Regions from separate parts of the Marinobacter sp. CA1 genome, predicted to be linked through region 2. Evidence: predicted binding sites of a transcription regulator. Region 2 holds the regulator's gene; each other region holds the start of a gene.

Region 1 (3,274 bases), 1.1 Mb from region 2:
ACCACCACCCAGGTCATAAACCGCCACCGTACGGTCACCGCTCTTCTTGTCCAGGCCATAGGCCAGGGCCGCGGCGGTCGGTTCGTTGATGATCCGTTTGACTTCCAGACCGGCAATCTTGCCGGCGTCCTTGGTGGCCTGACGCTGGCTGTCGTTGAAGTAGGCCGGGACGGTAATCACCGCTTCGGTGACCGTCTCACCGAGGTAGTCCTCAGCGGTCTTCTTCATCTTCTTCAGCACTTCGGCGGACACCTGCGGCGGCGCCATCTTCTGGCCTTTCACTTCCACCCAAGCGTCACCGTTGTCCGCCTTGGCGATGGTGTACGGCACCATCTTGATGTCTTTTTGGACCACATTGTCTTCAAAGCGACGACCGATCAGACGCTTGATGGCGTACAGGGTGTTCGCCGGGTTGGTCACCGCCTGACGCTTGGCGGACTGGCCCACCAGGGTCTCGCCATCGTCGGTGTAGGCGATGATGGACGGGGTGGTGCGATCGCCTTCAGCGTTCTCGATCACCTTGACCTTGTCGCCATCCATGATGGCCACACAGGAGTTTGTGGTTCCCAGGTCGATACCAATAATTTTGCTCATTGATTCACTCCAAATTCGTTATGTCATCCGGTTCCGGCATTCTGCCCGCTGCTCTTCCGGGGCCTGTCGGCCCGGGGCGCCACCCGTTTACTGCCTATATTGGCGCCAGCAAAAAGTTTTCAAGCCTGTTCGTCGATTTTTGGCCCATCTTCGGCTTTCGCCACCACCACCATGGCGGGACGCACCAGCCGCTCATTGAGGCTGTAGCCTTTCTGGATCACCGACACCACACTGTTGGGCTCGGCGCCCGGCGCCGGCACCATGGACATCGCCTCATGGCTCTGGGGATCGAACGGCTCGCCTTCCGGGTTGATCTGCTCCACCTTGAACTTCTGCAGGCTGGACAGGAACAGATTCAGCGTCATCTCAACCCCCTGGCGAATGGAGGCCAGCGCCTCGCTATCCAGGTTCTGGGATTCGGTGCTCTCCACCGCCTTCTCCAGGCTGTCCGCCACCGGTAGCAGTTCCTTGACGAACTTCTCCAGCGCGAATTTGTGCGCCTTCTCGACATCGATCTCGGCACGACGACGGACATTCTGCATCTCGGCCTGGGTCCGCAGCACCTGATCCTTCATTTCCTGGAGCTGGGCCTGCAGAGCCTCGGTATCGTCCGCCGACGCCTCGCCCGCAGGGTCGCTTTCCGGCGTTTCCAGCTCGGCGTCTTCCGGCTGCTTCAGTTCCTCTTCCACCTGCTCATTGCGGTTCTCGTCGGCGCTCATTGGCAACTCCTGCTGGTTCGTTTCTGGCCGTCACGGCCCTCAATTCAAGTTGGCGTTCCGGGACAGCGTCACCGGTAAATCTCGTTGCCGAACGATATGGGGCCCAATTGACGGGTTTCAACCACCCGAAACCTGCGATTTGAACATTTGCAAACCAGCAAAAGCCTGTATATATTCACAGCAACTGTATAGATTCACAGTGAATCCGTCGCATCGATCCAGGAGGACCCCGCATGCTGACCCATCTGACCGTCACCAATTACGCCATCGCCGAAAGGGTGGAGCTTCAGTTCCAGGCAGGCATGACCGCGCTGACCGGAGAAACCGGGGCCGGCAAATCCATTGTGCTGGACGCCCTCGGACTGGCCATGGGCGGCCGGGCTGACGCCGGGGCGGTGCGACACGGTGCCAAGCGGGCGGACATCACGGCATCGTTCAACGTCAGCCGGATCGACGAGGCCCGGACCTGGCTCGCAGATCACGAACTCGATGATGAGAATGACTGCATTCTCCGTCGCACCATCAGCAAAGATGGCCGGTCTCGAGCCTACATCAATGGCCAACCCTGCCCACTGGCACACCTGAAAGAGCTGGGCGCCCTGCTGATGGACATTCACAGCCAGCACCAGCACCAGTCCCTGCTACGCAAGGACACCCACCGCAAGCTAGTGGACGAGTTCGCCGGCGCCCTGCCCCTGGCCGACCAGACCCGGGCAGCCTGGAAGACCTGGCAGCAAATCCGGGACGCCCTTGAGAAGCGCCGCCAGAACGCGGACGAAGCCGAAGCCCGCCTGCAACTGCTGCGTTATCAGGTGGAAGAGCTGGACCGACTGGCCCTGGAGGGCGGTGAACAGGCACAGCTGGAGGCCGAGCAGGAGCAGCTCGGGCACGCCGAAAGCGTGATGCACCGCAGCCATCAGGCCGCCTTGCTGTGCAGCGAGGACGACAACAGCGCAGCCAGCCTGCTGCGACAGGCACTGAACCAGCTGGAGCAGCTCCCGATTGAAGTGCCGGCGCTTGCCGACACCCTGCAGATGCTCAATGAAGCCCAAATCCAGGCTGCCGAAGCCGGTGATAACCTGCGCCGGTTCGTTGAAGACTATGACGCCGATCCGGCCCGACTAGCAGAAGTGGAGGAACGACTGAGCGCCATCTACCAACTGGCTCGCAAACACCGGGTACCACCGGAAGAGCTGCCCGAGCTGCATCGCAAATTGAGCCAGGAACTGGCCGAACTTGATGGCGGTGCTGGCAGCCTGGAGCAGCTGGAGGCAGAACTGGAAGAGCGGAGACAGACCTACCAGACTCTGGCGACTCAGCTGTCAGAAGCCCGCCAAAAAGCGGCGGCCACCCTGGACCTGCGAATTGCCGAGGAACTGCAGCAACTCAGCATGCCCTCAGTACAGTTCGTCACCCGCCTCAGCAGTAACAGTCACGACGAACCCGGCCCCCACGGCCAGGAGGACATCGAGTTTCTGGTCAGCGCCAACCCCGGCCAGCCAGCACGCCCACTGGCCAAAGTGGCCTCCGGCGGCGAACTGTCACGGATCAGCCTGGCGATTCAGGTGGTGGTAGCACAGACCTCCACCACCCCCACGCTGGTGTTTGACGAAGTCGATGTGGGCATTGGCGGCGGTACCGCGGAAGTGGTCGGCCGACTGCTGCGCACGCTCGGCGGCAACGGCCAGGTATTGTGCGTGACGCACTTGCCGCAGGTGGCGGCGCAATGCCATCAGCACCTGTTTGTCAGCAAGTTCACACAGAAGGACGCCACCTACTCCCGCATCGAAACCCTGGGAGACGATGAACGGATCAACGAAGTGGCACGAATGCTGGGCGGGGTGGATATGACGGAGCAGACCATTGCTCACGCCCGGGAGATGTTTACCAAGGGGCAGGCGACCCATCACTGAACTCGCCACGAACACTTTCCCCCTCTCGACCTGAGAGCCTTGATGGCG
Region 2 (3,274 bases):
CGGGCGCGTGCCCTGTTATTGATCATGGTCGCTGATTTCTATCAGCACAAGGACGCCAACCCTGGAGAGCTGGATCAACTGGCCGCACTGATTGGCGAGGACCGGCCCGAAATCTCCATGCTGGAACAGCTTCAGCAGGACACCAACAGTTGGTGGTCAGGCCTGGATCAACTGGCTCATTCCCTGTCCCGACCAGCCGCCAAACGCAAGACAGTCTCGGCAGACAACATTATTGCCGTATCGGCCGAAGCCGGCCCCGACAGGTCAACCGCAACCCTGAACAGCATGGCCACCGCCATGAAAGCGTTTGCGGATACCGTCGCCGAACGACACAACGAGTGGTAATCACCAGAGCCACCTCTGTACACCACCGAAACCCGATCGACAAAGGCAGAGCTGATGTCACCTTCTTATTTTGAAATTGTACAACTCACCAACGGCGATTACGCCCTGCGCCGCATCGACGACGACAGCGCGCCCCTGGTTAAGATCTCGTTTTCCGAAGAAGCCCGGGAAATGATGGAAGATCGCGATATGGCCGTTGCCAAAGCGATGATTGCGGCTGGCATTGAAGCCGTTGGTAACATGACTCACGATATCGACTGGGAAGAGGACGACAACGACACTTTCGAAACCCAGCCGTCTTACACCCTGCACTGACGCGACACCCCGGGCGGCCTTTCCTTCCCAGCTCAACGCCTACCTGGTAAAGGCCGCCCCGCTTCCTGCCAAATCCAGCCTGACCACATCAGATCACCTGATCCAGGCCGAACGCCCCGTAGCATCTCGACTCAACGCTGGCGCAGCACCACACCGTGGCTGTTGCCAATGGCCGAGGCGGCCTGAAGTGCCCGGAAGGCAGGCCTTGCGAGTTTTGAGGTCCACATAACCACGGCATGGCAGGTACCGGCACTCAACGCCCGCTCTGCCAACTCCTGGGCGGAATGCTCCGGGGTTGAACGCAACACCAGCAGTTCTGTCGCCACAATCCCGTGCATGGTCTGCCATTTGCCGACCAGGGCTGCCGGTGGATCAATCAGGGCCAACCAGCGCCGCTCCTGATTGAGTTGGGTCAGCATTGGCAGAAGCAACTGGACACTGTCTCCCTGCCCCGCCGGCAAAATGATTTCGGTGACATTACCGGTCTCGGCATCTGCCTGGGCGGGGGAAGAGAACCGGGGGCCAGCCTCCGAAGGTTCAGACGCTTTCGGGTGCGCGGGCCGCAGCGCCAGCGAACCAATACGCCGCCCGGCATTCATGCCACCGGCCAGGGCTCCGGGTACGGTCAGGTTGCGGTCGAAACTGAGCTGTTCCATTTCATTCTCCCCCTGCCCGCTCGCCGGGCATGGCCTGGTCTACGCAATAACTAGTGAAGGTCGGAGCGGCGGATCACGCCGACGCCGAGCCCCTCGATAAAGACTTCCTGCTCACGGAGATCGACTTCAATGGGGGCGAACTCCTCATTCTCGGCAATCAGCCATACCGTGGAGCCCTGCTTGCGGAAGCGCTTGACTGTCACTTCCTCGCCAACACGGGCGACCACCACCTGGCCGTTGTGAACGTCCTGAGTGCGGTGCACGGCCAACAGATCACCATCGAGAATGCCGATGTCCTTCATGCTCATCCCGCGTACCCGCAACAGGTAATCCGCGCTCGGCGAGAAAAACTCCGGCTTGAGCGTACAGTGATCTTCAATGTGCTCCTGTGCCAGAATGGGGCTACCCGCCGCCACCTGACCAATCACTGGCAGCCCCAGATCAGGCTCAGCTTCCGGCAGACGAATCCCCCGGCTGGCACCGGGAACCATCTCAATGGCGCCCTTGCGTGCCAGTGCCCTCAGGTGATCCTCCGCCGCGTTGGCTGAACGGAAACCCAACTCCGCCGCAATCTCGGCCCGGGTGGGTGGATAGCCGGTATCGTCGAGATAGCGCCGGATGATATCCAGCACCTGGCTTTGCCTTGCCGTAAGCTTCATGGTGTCTTCCTGTTTTTTTATACAGTAAGCCAAAATATATACAGTGTTTTATCCAGTGTAAACCCCAAGCCGCATTTCACTGTGAGGCTGGCTGGCCCCAAAGCCCGTTTGCCATCGGATCGGTTCTGTCGATACTGTCAGGAGACTCTTTCCCGATACCGGAGGTTGTTCACCCCATGGAAGACACCACAGTCAAGCAAGTCAGCGCCTGTCAGTTGCCGGAGGTGTGCCACACCGCCGGACAACAGCCCCGACGGGTGGGTATTGAGATAGAGGTATCCGGCCTCAGCTACCAGGCCCTGGTGGATCTGGTGACAGAGATGCTCAATGGCGAGGCTGAGATCACGTCCCGCTATGTCACCCGGATCCGCACCGATCACGGCGACTTCACCATCGAGCTGGATTCCGATCCGATCAAGGACCTGGATCTCCAGGACGAGCAACTGCCGGAATCCCTGCGGGAACTCGGTGGTCATGCAATGAATCTGATTGACGCCGCAGCCGAGAAGCTGGTGCCCCTGGAGATTGTCACACCGCCCATCGCGTTCCAGGATCTTGAGCAGATCGAAGACCTGTGCAATGCCTTGCGGGAGGCGGGCGCTCTTGGCAGCCGGGAAGCCATCTACTACGCCTTCGCCCTGCAACTGAACCCAGAGTTGCCGGACCTGTCGGCCCCCACCCTGCTGCGTTACCTGCAAGCCTTTGCCGTGCTGTACGACTGGCTTAAGGAACGCCATCAGCTCGATATCAGCCGCAAGATCACCAGCTACATCGAACCCTGGGATCACCTGTTTGTGGAACGCCTGGTGGAGCCTGACTATCACCCCAATCTCGACGAGCTGATGCAGGACTACCTGCGTGATAATCCCACCCGTAACCGTGCGCTGGACCTGTTGCCGCTGTTTGCCCATCTCAACCCGGAACTGCTGGCGGATTATGTCCAGGACCATCGCATCAAGTCCCGCCCCACCCTGCATTACCGCCTGCCGGACTGCGACATCGACAACCCGGGCTGGCACTTCTCATCGGTGTGGAATGACTGGGTGGTTCTTGAGCGCATAGCCAACCGGCCAGCGCACTTGCAGGAGCTGATGCAGGCGTTCCGTGAAAGCCACCGCCTGAGCCTCCACAACCTGACCCACAGCTGGACGGAAACCTGCCATCAATGGCTGCAGGTCAACGACTATGTCTGACAAGCCGGAGCGCGAGCATCCCGGGGTAACGATCGGTATCAGTGGACCAAGACGCAAACGGATGCCCCATCGGCTGATCGCTTTGGCCCTGCGCCTCGCTGGCGCC
Region 3 (3,274 bases), 1.5 Mb from region 2:
GGCAGGCCCTGGGTCTGTTCCAGGCAGGCGTAGTAGCTGCGGTCAAAGAAGTCTTTCAGCGCGCCACTCATGTAACCGAGGTTTTCGGTGGTGCCTAGCAGAATGGCATCGCAGGCCAGCACGTCGTCCGGGCCAGCCTCCAGCGGGGGTTTGACCGTAACCTCCACGGCCTCGAGATCGGGGTGACGGGCGCCGTCGGCCGCCGCATCGCGCAGGGCCTGGGTGTTGGGGGATGGGGCATGGGCAACAATCAACAAACGCTTGCGCTCGGACATGAGCGACTCCTGCTGGTTGAATGTGGCGCGAAACGACGTACGGGCCGATGCCCTTGCCGGCATTGGCCCGTACGTCGTATCCGCTAAATCGGCGTCAGATCAACACGGCCTGATTTACAGCAGCTCGCCGTTGGTCTCGCTAGGTGCTTCGGCGGCAGCCTCTTTCTCTTTCGGGACCGGCTTGGGCATCAGCTTGTCACGAACCTTGGCTTCGATCTCGTGGGCCATCTCCAGGTTCTCTTCCAGGAACTTGCAGGCATTGGCCTTGCCCTGGCCAATCTTGTCGCCATTGTAGGCGTACCAGGCCCCGGACTTGTCAACAAAGCCTTCCTTCACCCCCATATCCAGCACTTCGGCCATGTGGTAAATGCCCTTGCCGTACATGATCTGGAACTCAGCCTGACGGAACGGCGGTGACACCTTGTTCTTGACCACCTTGACCCGGGTTTCGTTGCCGACCACTTCGTCGCCATCTTTCACCGAGCCGATACGACGAATGTCGAGACGGACCGACGAGTAGAACTTGAGCGCGTTACCGCCGGTGGTGGTTTCCGGCGAACCGAACATGACGCCAATCTTCATCCGGATCTGGTTGATGAACACCATCAGACAGTTGGCGTTCTTGACGCTGCCGGTGAGTTTACGCAGGGCCTGGGACATCAGACGGGCCTGCAGACCAACGTGGGAATCCCCCATCTCACCCTCGATCTCCGCTTTCGGTGTCAGCGCCGCGACTGAGTCGACAATGATCACATCCACCGCGTTGGAGCGTACCAGCATGTCGGCGATTTCCAGCGCCTGCTCACCGGTATCAGGCTGGGACACCAGCAGCTCGTCAACGTTGACGCCCAGTTTTTCGGCGTAGACCGGATCAAGGGCGTGCTCGGCATCCACAAACGCACAGGTCTTGCCCTGCTTCTGGGCCTCGGCAATCACCTGCAGGGTCAGCGTGGTCTTACCGGAGCTTTCCGGACCGTAGATTTCCACAATCCGGCCATAAGGCAGGCCGCCAATGCCCAGCGCCACGTCCAGCCCCAGGGAACCGGTGGACACCGCCGGGATCGCTTCCCGCGGCTGGTCGCCCATTTTCATTACAGCGCCCTTGCCGAACTGGCGCTCAATCTGACTCAGCGCCGCACCCAGTGCTTTCTTGCGGTTGTCTTCCATTGTTGCCATGCCCTCTTTGAACTGGTGACCAAACGATAACAGCGGCAGGCGCCCTGAGTGCTCTCTACGTCGAGCTAGATCGAGCATCGATCCGGACCGAACATCGACCCAGCGCCAAACCTGTATATTTGCACAGTATTAAAACACACCCCGGAATCCAGACCAACCCCCGCTACTTTCCGATGCAAGCTGTCTTTCCCGAGGTGTTTGATCAAGGAGCCTCTGATTAACGCCGAATCGCCTCTGCGCGATCTGAGGGCTGTAGCTGCAAGGCGCGGCTCGCGGCCAATGGCCGTCGTCCTTGGCAAGGGTCGCAACGCCGCAGATGCAGCCCTCAGAGCGCGCCCTTCGGGGCCTTCAGAGCGATCCACACTCGGCGTTGCGACTTTTTGAAAGGCAACCAGCCTGTCTGCAAAGCCGCGTCTTGAGTGTGAACCGCTCTGAAGGCCAGAGGTGATCCGGCGTTAATCAGAGGCTCCTTAACCTTGCAAAAATTCAGTCACTGACTGCAATACATACAACACCGACTGGCGACGAACCGCCTCGCGGTCGCCATCAAACCGGCATCGGGCGGTTCGGATATCATCCCGGGTCCCCCAGGCAAACCAGACCGTGCCGACCGGCTTCTGCACCGAGCCACCACCCGGGCCGGCCACCCCGCTGGTGGCCACCGCCAGATCAGTTCCGGTGACCTTCAGGGCGCCGGCCACCATTTCCCGAACGACCGGCTCGCTGACGGCACCGTGCGCCGCCAGACTGTCCGAGGTCACCCCCAGCAGACGCTGTTTGGCATCATTGCTGTAGGTGACCAGACCACTGTGGAGGTACACCGAGGACCCGGGGCGGTCCGTCAGCACCTTGGCAACCCAGCCGCCGGTGCAGCTCTCCGCAGTGGCGATTGTGAGTCCCTGATGTTCCAGCACACCGGCGAGGGTTTCCCCGGCCAGCCAGAGCTGTTGGTCGGTTGCGGTCATAGCCACCTCCTGAGTACCTGGATGGCCACATCATGCGTTATCCGACCAGCGCTGCCAACCGGGCCTGAAACGCCCGGGTCTGCTGGCAACGCACCAAAGCGGTCAGCTCCTCTGCCATGGCGGAATCGAACGTCGCCCGCGCCGATCGCCGCAGCAGCGCCTTGGTGGCCAGCAGCGCTTCCCGAGGGGAGGCCGCCAGTTGCTGCGCCGATGCCATCGCCGTCGCATAAGCGTCGCCCTTGTCGACCACATCGTTGAGCAGACCAGCGGCCAGTGCTTCCCTGGCATCAAAGGCGCGTCCGTGCAACAGCCACTCGCTGGCTTTCGGCAGACCAACCAGAGCCGGCAGCAATGCCGTCGCCGCGAATTCGGGACACAAACCGAGCTGTACAAAAGGCATCTGGAAGCTTGCCCCCTCACCGGCATAGAGCAGGTCACAATGCAGCAACAGGGTGCAGCCGATGCCCACCGCAGCGCCTTCGACCGCCGCAACCACCGGCTTGGGAAACGCCGCCAGGGCGTACATAAAGCGATAGGCCGGGTGCTGGTCATCCCTGATCGGATGGCGAACAAAATCATCCAGGTCGTTACCGGCGCAGAACCCCTGGCCCACGCCGGTCAGTACCAGCACCGCCACGTCGTCATCGTCCGCGGCCTGGTGCAGGTACGCCGTCAGCGCCCGGTAACTGGCCACATCCAGGGCATTCCGGCGATCCGGGCGGTTCAGCCGCAGCACCCCCACACCCTCGGCCCGATGGTATTCAATGGCGGTCATGGCTGCTGGCTCCCGGCATACTGATCGCGAAGGGCGCGCTTGAGCAGTTTGCCGGAGGTGTTCTTGGGCAGTTCGGTCACAAA

The links. The regulator LexA, encoded in region 2, represses DNA repair genes until DNA is damaged. The targets are predictions, from matches to a motif close to CTGTNTNNNNANACAG.
Region 1: recN (DNA repair protein RecN) is a predicted target of LexA. The motif match lies at 1,479-1,494, and genes of this name have one in related genera.
Region 3: recA (recombinase RecA) is a predicted target of LexA. The motif match lies at 1,563-1,578, and genes of this name have one in related genera.

What each region holds. Positions count from the first base shown of each region.
Region 1 covers NZ_CP071785.1:639,867-643,140, reverse strand. Annotated here, with positions in the region: gene dnaK (molecular chaperone DnaK) at 1-594, opposite strand, end outside; gene grpE (nucleotide exchange factor GrpE) at 714-1,313, opposite strand; gene recN (DNA repair protein RecN) at 1,547-3,226, shown strand.
Region 2 covers NZ_CP071785.1:1,713,326-1,716,599, reverse strand. Annotated here, with positions in the region: gene J2887_RS07925 (DUF6586 family protein) at 1-345, shown strand, start outside; gene J2887_RS07920 (hypothetical protein) at 400-660, shown strand; gene J2887_RS07915 (cell division inhibitor SulA) at 792-1,316, opposite strand; gene lexA (transcriptional repressor LexA) at 1,367-1,975, opposite strand; gene J2887_RS07905 (amidoligase family protein) at 2,152-3,168, shown strand; gene J2887_RS07900 (gamma-glutamyl-gamma-aminobutyrate hydrolase family protein) at 3,161-3,274, shown strand, end outside.
Region 3 covers NZ_CP071785.1:3,249,610-3,252,883, forward strand. Annotated here, with positions in the region: gene J2887_RS14760 (flavodoxin family protein) at 1-275, opposite strand, end outside; gene recA (recombinase RecA) at 390-1,442, opposite strand; gene J2887_RS14770 (CinA family protein) at 1,922-2,416, opposite strand; gene J2887_RS14775 (enoyl-CoA hydratase-related protein) at 2,454-3,191, opposite strand; gene J2887_RS14780 (fatty acyl-CoA synthetase) at 3,188-3,274, opposite strand, start outside.